Regions from separate parts of the Rossellomorea sp. ABR4_012 genome, predicted to be linked through region 2. Evidence: riboswitches for the same ligand, from Rfam matches in the RefSeq annotation. Region 2 holds a riboswitch; each other region holds the start of a gene.
What was found. A riboswitch is a leader RNA that binds a small molecule or an ion and turns the genes downstream of it on or off. The one in region 2 is predicted to bind S-adenosylmethionine.
Positions count from the first base shown of each region.

Region 1 (3,618 bases), 1.2 Mb from region 2:
CGATCTCGGCAGGTACGTTGGTGAATTTCTTGAAGTTTTCGTTGAATTGGCGTGCAAGTTCAGTTGCTTTTACTTTGTACGCATCTTCATTTGACCATGTTTTAATCGGTTGAAGCACTTCATCAGGTACACCTGGCACGTTTACTGGAATGTTCAATCCGAAGATTACGTCTGTTTCCGTTTCAACGTTTGTCAGTTCACCTTCTAATGCTGCCTGTACCATTGCACGTGTGTAAGACAATTTCATGCGGTTACCCACACCATATTCTCCGCCGGTCCAACCAGTGTTTACGAGGTAAACCTCTGCATTGTGCTCATCAATTTTCTTCCCAAGCATTTCTGCGTAACGAGTGGCAGCAAGCGGAAGGAATGGAGAACCAAAGCAAGTAGAGAATGTTGCCTGCGGTGAAGTGATGCCGCGCTCTGTTCCTGCTAATTTGGACGTATAACCGCTTAAGAAATGATACATTGCCTGCTCTTTCGTCAGTTTGCTGATTGGAGGCAGGACGCCGAACGCATCAGCAGTCAGGAATACAATTGTATTAGGGTGGCCGGCAACACTAGGCTCCACGATGTTTTCCATTGCTTGAAGCGGATAAGCGGCACGCGTGTTTTCTGTTAAACTGTTATCCTCGTAATCTGGAATGCGTGAATCTTCATCAAGAACAACGTTTTCCAACACGGATCCAAAGCGGATTGCATCAAAGATTTGAGGCTCTTTTTCACGAGTCAGTCCGATACATTTCGCGTAGCAGCCGCCTTCGATGTTGAAAACGCCATTTGGTGACCAGCCATGTTCGTCGTCCCCGATCAGACGGCGGTTCGGATCTGCTGATAATGTCGTTTTGCCTGTTCCGGATAGACCGAAGAATAGTGCAACGTCGCCTTCGCGCCCTACATTTGCTGAACAGTGCATGGAAAGGATATCTGCTTCAGGAAGCATGTAATTCATGACGGAGAAGATCGATTTCTTCATTTCTCCTGCATATTCCGTTCCACCGATCAAGACGATGCGTTTTTCAAAAGAAACAATGATGAATGTTTCAGAATTTGTACCATCCACAGCAGGGTCTGCTTTAAAGTTTGGAGCTGATACGATCGTAAATTCGGATTTGTGAGAGATTAACTCTTCCGCACCCGGGCGAATGAACAGCTGGTGTGCAAATAGATTATGCCACGCAAATTCATTGATTACCTGGATCGGAAGTCTATGTTTTGGATCTGCACCTGCAAATCCGTTGAAGACAAATACTTCTTCTTTTTCTTTTAAGTATGCAAGGACTTTATGGTATAATTTATCGAATGATTCAGCGGAGATTGGCTGATTAACAGCTCCCCAATCAATTTTATCTTTTGTAGTAGGCTCCTCTACAATAAATTTATCTTTAGGAGAGCGCCCTGTATATTTGCCAGTTTCAGCTCTGACTGCACCTGAAGAAGTTAAAACGCCTTCATTTCTATGAAGAACTCTTTCCACTAATTGTGAAACAGACAGTTGATTTTTGATATTTTGACCGCTAAGTAATTCTGTTAACTCACTAGACATGCTCACTGAATTCATTAGAACCCTTCCTTTATATAAATTTAAATACCACTTTGTTGTTCTTTTCAAAAATAGTATAACACAATTAATTTATTAGTCTATACTATTTAGTGCTTTTTTATAATGTGACTTAAACTTGTAACATTTTCCTTTAAAAATGCAACTTATTTTCCCCTATCTAAGCAGTTTATGCTTGTCCTTAGGAAATTCCTCATTCATATACCCACGTTTCCATGTTTCTTCTTATATAAATGTCAGCTGCCTATCCGGATGTCAGCCAAAGTACTGTCAATAGCGGTAAATAGAGATACCTGCTGTTAATCTTTACATACTAAAAAATATTTGACACTCTTTGGTGTTAACGTTATTATTGTACCTTGAACGGATACTCTTATCCTGAGCTGGTGGAGGGAGCAGACCCTATGAAACCCAGCAACCTGCTAAATAGATAGTTGGTCCTTCTTTTAAAAGGAAGGATCCCATTAAGCGAAGGTGCTAAACTGAGGCAAGGTGGACAACCTTGAACGATAAGAGAGAAAAGGCGCGGCTATAATGTGAAACCTTTCCTCTTTGTACTTTTTCCCGAGGAAGGGTTTTTTCTATTTTATAGTGGAGCATTAGTGATAAAACTCATGTTTTTATATAAGGACGTTCTCTTATGCCTTATAAAAAAACCATGTTTACTTCATACTACTTAGGGAAATGAGTACCGTATCTGTTTAAATGTTTTGTCGGTGAAAATCGGCAAATATGCTTAAGGAGGAACCTTAATGTCAACAAAACGTCGTCTGTTTACATCTGAGTCCGTAACGGAAGGACATCCAGATAAAATTTGTGACCAAATTTCTGATTCAATTCTTGATGCCATTTTAACGAATGACCCGAATGCCCGCGTAGCATGTGAAACATCTGTGACAACAGGTCTTGTGCTTGTTGCAGGTGAAATCACAACAAATACGTATGTAGACATCCCTAAAATCGTCCGTGAAACGATCCGTGGAATCGGATATACACGTGCGAAATACGGATTCGATGCTGAAACTTGTGCAGTTCTGACATCCATCGATGAGCAATCTGCTGATATCGCTCAAGGTGTAGACCAAGCGCTTGAAGCACGTGAAGGACAAATGTCTGATGAAGAAATCGAAGCTATCGGTGCTGGTGACCAGGGGCTGATGTTCGGATTTGCCTGCAACGAAACGAAAGAGCTTATGCCTCTTCCGATTTCACTTGCTCATAAACTATCCCGTCAGCTAACGGAAGTCCGTAAAGAAGAAATTCTTCCTTACCTTCGCCCGGACGGTAAAACTCAGGTAACGGTTGAATATGATGAGAATGATAAGCCTGTTCGCATCGATACGATTGTCATCTCTACGCAGCACCACCCTGAAGTTTCACTTGAGCAGATCCAGCGTAATCTGAAGGAGTATGTCATCGATCCGGTTGTTCCGAAAGAACTGATCGACGAAAAGACAAAATACTTCATCAACCCTACTGGCCGCTTCGTAATCGGCGGACCTCAAGGGGATGCTGGTCTAACAGGCCGTAAGATCATCGTTGACACATACGGCGGTTATGCACGTCACGGCGGCGGTGCATTCTCCGGTAAGGATGCGACGAAAGTTGACCGCTCTGCAGCATATGCAGCCCGCTATGTAGCGAAAAACATCGTGGCTGCCGGTCTTGCTGAAAAATGTGAAGTTCAATTAGCGTATGCGATCGGTGTAGCACAGCCTGTATCCATCTCAGTTGATACATTCGGAACAGGTAAAGTTTCTGAGGATGTATTGGTTGATGTTGTACGCGATAACTTTGACCTTCGCCCTGCAGGAATCATCAAGATGCTGGACCTTCGCCGTCCGATCTACAAGCAGACTGCTGCTTACGGACACTTCGGCCGCAACGATCTTGATCTTCCTTGGGAGCGTACTAACAAAGCTGATGTATTGAAAGCTGAAGCTCTTAAGTAAAAACAGGTATGAGAAAACCAACACTCTTTCAGGGGTGTTGGTTTTTTTGATGGCTGGGGTGGAGGAGAGGGATTAGTTGTTGTAGTTGTAGTGGTAGTGGTAGTT
Region 1 is NZ_JBSWVK010000001.1:1,315,781-1,319,398, forward strand. It holds gene pckA (phosphoenolpyruvate carboxykinase (ATP)) at 1-1,561, opposite strand, end outside; SAM riboswitch class I at 1,932-2,077, shown strand; gene metK (methionine adenosyltransferase) at 2,314-3,513, shown strand.
Region 1: another riboswitch for S-adenosylmethionine. It lies ahead of metK (methionine adenosyltransferase); the one in region 2 lies ahead of ACXAFV_RS00625 (Na+/H+ antiporter NhaC family protein).

Region 2 (3,618 bases):
CTGCAACCCTCATAAATGGTACTTCAGACAGTACCGCAATCAAGAAAGCGAGTCCGATTCCCGCATATGTACCGCCTGAATCTTCTACAAATAAACCAAAGTACGTATTATTAGCCAGATTCGGACCGAACACCATGAAAGTGACGGCCAAGAAAATCAAAAACTTTTTAAGAGTAAATAATTCCTTCATTCCCGCTTTCAAATCCAGTTTGGCAGAGGCGCGTTCCTTAGGAAAACGGAAAGCCAGCACAGCCGACATGACCAGGCAAACGAAGAATGCGTAGAAAATGATGGTCGGGCCGATAAAACCTTCTGACAGTTTTCCCATCACATACACGGCAACACCGAAGCCCAATGATCCAAATAATCGTATATTTCCATAATTATATCGCACTTTACTTGTGTACTTCAGACTGATACTGTCTGAAACGGGTATGATCGCGCTCTGGAAAACAGCAACCAGAATCGCGATCAGAAGGAGTCCGTAGTAAAGGTCGGTCACTACATACCCAAGGGCAAACATCCCGGCAACCAATGAAGTAAAGGCCAGCACCTGTGTCGGACGATTCGTCGTATCACTCACCATTCCCCAGATAGGCTGAAAGAATATCATCATAATGGGGCCGATCGACATGATGGTCCCGATCTGGTATCCATTCAATCCAACACTTTCACTTAAATACACACTTAAAAGCGGGTATAGACTGCCCACACCAAAAAACGTCAAAAAATAAAAGCCTTGCAAGGTAAAGACTTGATTGCGTATCGTTCTTTCCACTTCCGTATCCTCCAGATGTTTTTTATCCATATAATACTAGCCCTATTTTAGAAGATTGTAAATAAAGCCGTTCCTTTTTATGGATAAACCATAGCCTATATAAAAATGATTCAACAGCCGATAAACCCTATTGCTTTCAAGCTCTATGGAACTAAATCACGATGGCTGGAAATTTTTTTTGAACGAATAGTACAGAACACAAACAAATTTCCGTTTGACTTTTCCTCTTAAACGCCTTAAAGTATGTAAGTATAATTTTAAATGAATATGACGTATTCTTCTTATCCAGAGAGACGGAGGGACTGGCCCTACGATGTCTCGGCAGCGGACTCCTTACGAGTGCTGTGCCACATCCAGCAAGCATATTGCTTGAAAGATAAGAAGAGTGTTTCTTTTATTGGGAACCTCTTCTTATCGGGAAGAGGTTTTTATTTTTATCCAGCAAGGTACTAATCATATCGTGGTTATTACCATCGCAATCCATTCTAGTCAATTGTCAAAGGAGTTGTTCAAATGTTTAACGAAAAAGGAAATCTTCTGGCATTACTGCCATTACTCATATTTGTTTCACTCTTCCTCGGTGCGGGGATCATTTCAGGAGATTTTTACGCATTCCCAGTATTAGTTTCCATTATAATCGCAGCTGTAGTGGCGTTGTTCATGAACCGAAAGGACTCCCTGAATAGTAAAGTGGAACGCTTTGCCAAAGGGGCCGGACACCCTGATATTATGATCATGGTCTTCATCTTCCTTTTAGCAGGAGCATTCTCGGGAGTCGCTGAAAAAATGGGCGCTGTTGATTCAACGGTGAATCTGGCTCTATCTGTACTTCCGGAAAACCTTCTGATCGTTGGATTATTTTTAATTGCAGCATTTGTTTCATTATCCATGGGTACTTCAATGGGTACGATCGCGGCACTTGCGCCGATCGGTGTAGGAATCAGTTCGGGTACGGACATCGCCATGCCTGTTGCGATGGCTACGGTCATCGGTGGTGCGATGTTTGGTGACAATCTCTCATTCATTTCTGATACAACGATTGCAGCCGTCCGTACGCAGAAAACGGAAATGAAAGATAAATTCAAAGTGAACTTCTTTATCGTTCTGCCAGCAGCTATTCTAACGATGGTGATCTTATACTTTATTACGGCAGGCAATCAGTCAACGGTTGATACCGAGGCCTTTAACTGGGTGAAAATCCTCCCTTATCTGGGAGTCATCATCGGCGCACTTGCAGGATTGAATGTGTTTGTCGTGCTATTCGGAGGGATCGTGCTCTCTGGAATCATCGGATTTGCCGATGGAAGCTTTACTCCTTCCAGCTATTTTGGAAGCATTGCCGATGGAATGACGGGAATGGCTGAAATTGTGATTTTGACCGTCCTTATCGGAGGTGTGGTTGAACTAATCCGTTATAATGGCGGAATACAGGCGCTGCTTTATCTTGCCACCCGCAAGATCCGCTCTCCACAAGGGGCACAACTGGCGACGGCCGGACTTGTAAGTTCAACAAACCTTTGTACGGCAAACAATACGATCTCTATCATCATTGCAGGTCCGCTTGCGAAAGAAATCGGTGAGAATTATGGAGTCGATTCTCGTAAGTCTGCAAGTATCCTGGATATATTCTCTTGCTCCGTACAAGGCTTGATCCCATATGGAGCACAAGCGTTATTAGTAGCAGAAACAGCAGGAATCTCGCCATTAAGTGTTATTCCATATGCTTTCTATCCGATCCTGACAGCAGTATGCGGGTTGGTTGCGATTCGATTTGCACTACCGAAGTTTACACGATCAAAAGCACCTAAGCCGAGCACTGCACGTTCATAATAAGTACAAAAGAGACAAACCCATTTATCGGGTTTGTCTCTTTTTTTTGTTTATTTTAATAATATCCATTGAATTTATAACAAGTCATTCACATGATATAGCTTACCAGTTTCAACATCCGATTCGGTCACAAGCTTTACGAGGACCTCAGCTACTGTATCCGTGTCCCTAAGCATTCCTTGTTCTTTGTAACGCTTAAAGTTTTCAACATCGGCGAATGCTTCTTCTGAAGAAGAACGGATGGTTCCCTGCATATCCGTATCCATTACCCCAGGGCTGAACGCAATCACTTTATGTGCACTGCCCTTTTTTGAAAGCTCAAGACTTACGGTTTCCGTCAGCATATTGATCCCGGCTTTCGTGGAACAATACGTGCTCCATCCATAAACAGGTCTGCTCCCGGCACCAGAACTCACATTGACCATGATTAGCCTGCTTTCTGAACCTTGGGAGGCTTTCAGCATTTCATTCGTAACAATCATAGGAGATAGCAAATTGACATTCACACTCTTTTCAAGATCCGTGTTCTCAACCTGCCCGGAAGGATTGATGGGTGTCACGACCCCGGCATTTTGAATCAAGAAGATCCGGTCAGCATCCGACTTAAATACTTGTTCTCCCGCCTTTTGTGCTGCGCTCTCTGTTTCTCCTGGATTGGAAAGATCGCATTGGATATACTCGTAGGAGACTCCTTCCCCAACACACATTTCCTTTAATGCGTCATTATCCGAACGGGAAATGTTAATAAGCGAAATCCCTTTCTTAATGAACAGCTTAGCGATTGACTCCCCCAACCCCCGGGTGGCGCCTGTAACAATGGCATAATCCATGTGATCCTCTCCTTTCTTATATGATTGATTATATAGGAGACGCTTTGAATCACAAAAATTTTTGATTTTCGTTGTACACCGCTGTTGATTTCCGTGCAGCAGCTAGATTCCGTTATTTATTAAAATAAACTTTATAGCTAACTAATGAAAGAGCTTCACCATTTAAAAGTGAAGCCCATT
Region 2 is NZ_JBSWVK010000001.1:123,754-127,371, forward strand. It holds gene ACXAFV_RS00620 (MFS transporter) at 1-808, opposite strand, end outside; SAM riboswitch class I at 1,057-1,161, shown strand; gene ACXAFV_RS00625 (Na+/H+ antiporter NhaC family protein) at 1,292-2,608, shown strand; gene ACXAFV_RS00630 ((S)-benzoin forming benzil reductase) at 2,683-3,438, opposite strand.

Region 3 (3,618 bases), 730 kb from region 2:
GCTTGTTGAATTCACGATGAGAAATAAGGGAGACCTTCCGACCACTGAAGAACAGTTGAAGGAGATTGATGTTAAGGCAGCGATATCGGACAGGGAGGATGTATTATACCTTGATGTGGATGTCCTGATTCTGGCTGCCTTAGAAGACCAGATCCATAAAGATAATATGGAAAAAATAAAGGCAGATATCCTTGTCGAAGGAGCGAATGCCCCTGTCACCACAGAAGCCGACAAATTCTTGAGTGACAAAGGTGTCATTATCGTGCCGGATATCCTGGCCAATGCCGGTGGTGTCATCGTGTCCTATTTCGAATGGCTTCAAGGACGTGAAACCCAATTCTACTCAGAAGACGAGGTGTTCAGGCTACTATATGAAAAAATGCAGGTAACGCTCGATACGGTCCTCCCGCAATTCTTCGGAGACCCATTTCCGCTCCGCCAAAACTGCTACATCCATTCCGTGACCAAACTGTCGACCATCCTGTACAGACAAGGGAAACTTTACTGAATTAACGCATCGAGGGACGGGCCTTTAGCGAGCTAAAGGCCCGTCCCTCTTCAATGTGTTTATACGAATTTCTTGTGGGTAAAGGATTTGTAGAAAGACATTAATAACTTTGAAAGGAGAGATTTCAGCATGGCAGAACGACATGCGAAGAAGCTTCCCTACAAAGGGATTAATACGGAAAGGAACAATGGATTAACGGATACGCAAGAGGTACTTTGGGCGAAAGAATTTAAGCGGGCGACGAAAGCTGGGTATCCGGATGAAGTGAAAAGTCATCGTGAATAGTGGAAATGATTGAAGAACCTCTGTGAACCGTATTTTATATGCGGTTTGCGGGGGTTTTTTGTTTGACTGCATTTTAGGCTTCATTCAAAAAGTGAAATTGAGCTAGCGATCAAAGGAAAAATCCCGGGTGCCAGATCCCTGGTGCCAGGCACAATCAGGCAATTTTGTTCCTGGCACAAAACGCCTTGATTGTACCAGGAACAACCACCACTTATTGTTCCTGGCACAACTCTTCTCCAAGTTCCCGCCTTCTGGAACCCAAAAAACATCAAATCAATATAATCCAAACCAAGGGTGTCCTTTTCCTCCCCCAATCCCTATATAAAAGGTGAAAGGAGGTGAGGCACAATGGCAACAGCGGATTTGAAAGGAACGAAGCTGAGATTTGCATTCAACGACGGGATGGATGAGAAAGGCAACCCGAAGTATAAGTACAAGTCGTACAGCTACATCAAAGGTTCAGCAACTGCAGATGAGATGCACAGTGCAGCTCAGTCGCTAGCAGGTCTTTCGGAGAAAAACTTATTCAACGTAGAAAAGATTCAAAACTTTGATATCAACGCATAATGATCACTGAAATTTTGATAGGAAGGAGGGGATTTCAAAATGGCAAAGGTACTTGAACTTCAATTTAAAACAGAAACAGGAAAGTCTGCGAAAATCAGCGTCAACGATCCGATCGACCCGATCGATACCATCCAGGTGAAAGCAGCTATGGACAACCTGATCGCAACCGGCGTATTCGGCAGCTCAGGCGGCGCTCTAGTAAGCGTAGATGGAGCACGAGTGGTTGAGCGTAATGTAACGGACTATGAAGTTTTATAATAAATGAATGAAGCCACCTCGAAATCCTATATCGAGGTGGGTTTTTCAAATTAAATAAACGATTGTTTAAACCACCAAAAGCTCAACGCAGCAAGGTTTTGAAGTGTTAATCAAACGTTTGTTTAAAAATAGAGGAATGCCTCAAAAGGGAGTTGAGGGAGGCTCACGGGTCACCCGCGGAAAGCGAAGTCTTCCACGGAAATCAAAAGCGGTGTTCAAAAGAGTAAACTACAAAAAACTTTTCCCCGTCCCTTAAACAAAGATAACGCTTACATATATAATCCGTTCAAATCCCTTATTGACTTTCCATATCAAACCATATAATATCTCCTATAAGATTAAAAACTCCGAAAATTAAATACTTTCAAATTATCAAGAGCGACTGAGGGATCAGGCCCTATGACGTCCGGCAACCTCCAATAAGGAACGGTGCCAATTCCTGCAGGATGGATTTCATTCTGAAAGATAAGTCGATGATACAAGAGCGATGCTTCTTTCAGTAATTGAAAGAGGCATTTTTTATTTGTTCAAAACATACTCACGTACTACTCTTGCCGAGACACGGCAATCAATGCAAAAGAAAAGGGGTGTTAAAGATGATCCAAATCAACAACCTTGTAAAAGAATACAAGACAAAAAAGCAAACAGTAATTGGTGTGGATAACGTCTCCGTCACCATACACAAAGGAGAAATCTTCGGCATCGTCGGTTACAGCGGGGCAGGGAAAAGCTCGCTCATCAGGTGCCTTAACTTACTGGAAAAGCCGACTTCGGGGGAAATCATCATCGATGGCCAGGACTTAATGAAGCTGTCTTCTAAAGAGCTGCGCTTCGCTCGCCAGAAAATCAGCATGATTTTTCAGCACTTTCACCTCATCAAAGCGAAGACGGTATATGAGAATCTTGCTTTTGCCTTAAAAGCAGCCAAGGTGCCAAATGCAAATATCAAGCCGCGGGTGACGGAACTTTTAGAAATGGTCGGGTTAAGCGATAAAGCCTATGCTTATCCAGCGCAGCTGAGCGGGGGACAGAAACAGAGGGTCGGAATCGCAAGGGCGCTCGCAAACAATCCATCTGTCCTGCTATGCGATGAAGCGACATCTGCTCTGGACCCCAGCACAACAAAGTCCATCCTCAAACTTTTAAAAGATATCAACAAACAGCTTGGACTGACTATCGTCCTTATCACGCACGAAATGGAAGTGGTAAAAGAAATCTGTGACAGGATGGCCGTCATGCAGGACGGGAGAATCGTGGAAGAAGGCGCGGTTTACGACCTCTTCGCCAACCCGAGACAGCCGCTTACCAAGCAGTTCATCGAAAACATACTGCAGTTCGAATTGCCTCCTCATTTACTGAAGAGCCGAACGGGCAAGCTGATCAAAATCCAGTTCAAGGGTTCGATTGCAGAGGAGAGTGTCGTGTCCGAAGTGTTCCAGAAATACAAGGTTCGCGGCAATATCCTGCACGGAAAAATCGAGTATATCCAGGAAACTCCCCTCGGGATTTTCATCATGGAACTGATCGGGGACGAGACTGAAACACAGGCAGCCATCCGCTACATAACTGCCAAAACACAAAGCCTGGAGGTGCTGGACCGTGCTGCCTGATTCATTGATTGCGATTTTACCAGAGTTGAATAAAGCTTTTCTTGAAACGGTGTATATGGTCGGAATTTCGTTGGCAATCGCGATATTGCTCGGCCTGCCGTTAGGGGTCCTGCTTTTTGTGACAGATAAGGGGTTGTTCCTGCAAAACGGATTCATCAAGAAAATCGTCGGCTTTGTCGTCAACATGGTCCGTTCGATTCCGTTCATCATTTTATTAGTGGCACTCTTGCCTCTTACAAAAATATTGACGGGAACGACGATCGGGCCGACCGCCGCATCCGTGTCGCTGTCTGTAGCGGGGGTTCCGTTTTTTGCAAGAATGGTGGAGACAGCCCTTCGTGAGATTGATAAGGGAGTGATCGAAGCCTCGGTATCGGTTGGGGCGAGTCC
Region 3 is NZ_JBSWVK010000001.1:849,015-852,632, forward strand. It holds gene ACXAFV_RS04185 (Glu/Leu/Phe/Val family dehydrogenase) at 1-508, shown strand, start outside; gene ACXAFV_RS04190 (YfhE family protein) at 638-793, shown strand; gene ACXAFV_RS04195 (DUF1659 domain-containing protein) at 1,142-1,360, shown strand; gene ACXAFV_RS04200 (DUF2922 domain-containing protein) at 1,400-1,618, shown strand; SAM riboswitch class I at 1,985-2,090, shown strand; gene ACXAFV_RS04205 (methionine ABC transporter ATP-binding protein) at 2,215-3,228, shown strand; gene ACXAFV_RS04210 (methionine ABC transporter permease) at 3,218-3,618, shown strand, end outside.
Region 3: another riboswitch for S-adenosylmethionine. It lies ahead of ACXAFV_RS04205 (methionine ABC transporter ATP-binding protein); the one in region 2 lies ahead of ACXAFV_RS00625 (Na+/H+ antiporter NhaC family protein).

Region 4 (3,618 bases), on a different contig from region 2:
GATGATTGAAGGTATTTTTGAAGCATGTATGCTAGGATATGTCAGTCACTTAGTCGGAGATATGAAATTCCTTCCTTTTAACAAAAGAGGAGTTAAATTATTTCTCCCTATAACTTCAAAAGAAATCTAAAAATACATTGACCAAATTTTTCTTCTGCTATAAAATATTGGAAACAAACAAATAACATGTGCAATGATGAAGAAAAGTAAGCTGTTGAAACACCTCAGAGAGCTGATGGCCGGTGAGAATCAGTGTGTGAAAATAGTTGAATGGGCTTCTGAGCATCCAGACTGAAAGTGAAAGTAGGTTTTGGCGGAAAGTCTCACCGATACAAGGGACAATGTATCGAGGAAGGATCCTCTGTACAGCTAAGTGCGTTCACGGCTGTGAACGAATGAAGGTGGCACCACGGGTTTCCCGTCCTTTTTTGGACTGGAAGCCCTTTTTGTGTTTAAAGAAAATGGGAGGAATGAAAGTGATGAAAAAGCAAGTATTAACAGGGATCAAACCCACAGGCAGGGTGCACCTGGGGAATTATATCGGTGCGATAAAACCAGCACTTGAACTGGCTGGAAACGAAACCTATCAGCCTGCTTATTTTGTAGCGGATTATCATGGACTTACGAAAATACACGACAATGAAGAAATGAACCAGCTCAGCCGGGGAATTGCAGCAACATGGTTAGCGTTGGGGCTCGATTCGGAAAAAGCAATCTTCTACAGGCAATCAGATGTTCCAGAGATTTTTGAATTAAGCTGGATTTTAGCATGTTTTTCTCCCAAAGGATTGATGAACCGGGCTCATGCCTATAAATCCATTGTCGAGGAAAATGGCCACACAGGAAGAGAAGCGGACACAGGCGTAAATATGGGGTTATATACGTATCCGATTTTGATGGCTGCGGATATTCTTCTTTTCAAAACCGAGATTGTCCCTGTCGGAAAGGATCAAATACAGCATGTTGAAATCGCAAGGGATATCGCTGAAAGTTTCAATCATACTTATGGCGAAACATTCACGATGCCTCAATATGCCATTGAAAAAAAAACCTCCGTGCTTCCTGGGTTGGATGGACGCAAGATGAGTAAAAGCTATAACAATACCATTCCGTTATTCGAGGAGCCGAAAAAGCTGCAAAAGTTGATCAATAAGATCAAGACGGACTCCACCCCGCCTGAGGCACCGAAAGATCCGAATGAATCCATCATTTTTTCGTTATATAAAGAGTTTGCAACAGAAGTTCAAACAGAAGAAATGAGAAATCGTTTCCTAGCCGGGATCGGATGGGGCGAAGCGAAGAAAGAGCTTTTTGAAGCCATGAATTCCCGGTTGGAAGAGCCGCGTGAACTGTATAATGAACTAATGGCATCCCCTGCCAAACTGAATGAAATTTTAATGGCAGGGGCGGAAAAAGCAAGAAAGAAAACCAGACCGTTTTTGGAAGAAGTGAAAATAAAAATCGGCATACGATAACCCAATAGAAAAGTTAATGTATTTTTAAAAGTATTCATAATTTTCATTGACATTTAATAAAGTATGATGTAAGTTATGGGAAAGTTATTTTAGTAAAGTGATCAATGATTTCTATATAACCAAATAGATTCTTATCAAGAGAGGTAGAGGGACTGGCCCTATGACACCTCAGCAACCAGCCTTGGCATGGTGCTAATTCCAGCAAGTTGAATTCAACTTGGACGATAAGAGGGAGAATGATCGATGAAACCTTCTTATTTCAATAAGAAGGTTTTTTCTTTTATACCCTTTTCGTGTAATAAAAAGAAGAGGAGAGACAAAATTGAAAAAACATATCGATACAATTCTCGTTCAATCAGGAAATCGTACGGATGTGGGGACAGGAGCCATAAGCCCTGCCATTCACTTGTCAACAGCTTATCAGCACAAGGGCATCGGTCAATCGACGGGATTTGATTATTCGCGGACTGGAAATCCAACAAGGTCCATTTTAGAAGAGACACTCGCTCTGTTAGAAGAGGGAAAAAGAGCTTTTGCCTTCAGTTCAGGAATGGCAGCTATTCAAGCAGTTCTTAGTTTATTCTCTTCGGGAGACGAATTGATAGTTTCACAGGATTTATATGGAGGCAGCTATCGATTATTCTCGCAGTATGAAAATCAATACGGTATCAGGTTTCATTTCGTGAATACTCATGAAGAAAGTCGCATTGTAGAAAAGATAAATGAAAATACCAGAGCGATATTCCTTGAAACGCCAACCAATCCATTAATGAATGAAACCAGTATTTCAACAGTCTCCTCCATCGCTAAGGATAACGAGTTATGGATGATCGTTGATAACACTTTTTACACACCAATCCTGCAAAAGCCAATTGCAGAAGGTGCTGATATAGTCGTTCACAGTGCTACAAAATATTTAGGCGGTCACAATGACGTGCTCGCCGGAGTGGTCATCGTCAGTAACGAAGTATTGGGAGAGAGGCTCTATACCATTCAGAATTCGATCGGTGCCGTACTTTCACCTTTTGATTGCTGGCTGTTACTCCGCGGCATGAAAACACTTAGCATACGTATGGCCCAGCACGAAAAAAATGCAATTGAAATTGCAGAGTATCTGACGAATCATGATTGCGTTACTGATGTCCTTTATACCGGCAGAGGCGGGATGCTGTCTTTTCGGATTTCAAAGGAGGAATGGGTCGGAACTTTTCTTGAGAATTTAGAGGTCATTACGTTTGCTGAAAGTCTTGGCGGTGTTGAGAGTTTTATTACGTATCCTGCAACCCAGACTCATGCAGATATTCCTGAATGTGAAAGGAATAAACTCGGCATATGTAATCGTCTTTTGCGATTTTCGGTCGGTATTGAAAATGTGGAAGATATCATTTCAGATTTGGAGAATGTTTTCAATCAATTAAAAGGAGAGGTGCTTATAGATGAGTAAAAAAACATACTCACAGCAAACTTCCCTGCTTCATTCTCACGGATACGATGCACAAACTGGAGCGGTTTCTACCCCCCTCTATCACGCCACCACTTTTCATCAGAGTGATTTTGACCGGTTTGGATCATATGATTACAGCCGGTCTGGAAACCCAACCAGGGAAGCATTGGAAGACACGATTGCAGAACTTGAAGGCGGTGTAAAAGGATTTGCGTTTTCTTCAGGCATGGCAGCCATTTCTACGAGTTTCCTGTTGCTTTCCCAGGGGGAACATGTTCTCATTTCGGAAGAAGTGTATGGGGGCACCTATCGATTAATCACAGAGGTATTGAACCGATTTGGTATTCAGTATTCTTTTGTGGACATGAGGGATCTTCATGAGGTGGCCCGTTCGATCAGACCAAATACAAAAGTGATTTACATTGAAACCCCTTCAAATCCATTACTGAACATTACAGATATTGAAGGGATCGTAAAATTGGCAAAAGCCAATGAGTGCCTGACTTTTCTCGATAATACATTCATGACCCCTCTTCTGCAAAAGCCTTTATCACTTGGCATAGATGTAGTTTTGCATAGTGCAACCAAGTTTCTTGCAGGTCACAGTGATGTACTTGCCGGACTCGCAGTGACCGGTAACGAGAGAATTGCCCAGAGGCTTTCCTTCTTGCAAAATTCATTTGGTGCTGTTTTGGGACC
Region 4 is NZ_JBSWVK010000004.1:211,599-215,216, reverse strand. It holds gene ACXAFV_RS17150 (metal-dependent hydrolase) at 1-130, shown strand, start outside; T-box leader at 185-429, shown strand; gene ACXAFV_RS17145 (tryptophan--tRNA ligase) at 480-1,475, shown strand; SAM riboswitch class I at 1,604-1,706, shown strand; gene ACXAFV_RS17140 (methionine biosynthesis PLP-dependent protein) at 1,798-2,919, shown strand; gene metC (cystathionine beta-lyase) at 2,912-3,618, shown strand, end outside.
Region 4: another riboswitch for S-adenosylmethionine. It lies ahead of ACXAFV_RS17140 (methionine biosynthesis PLP-dependent protein); the one in region 2 lies ahead of ACXAFV_RS00625 (Na+/H+ antiporter NhaC family protein).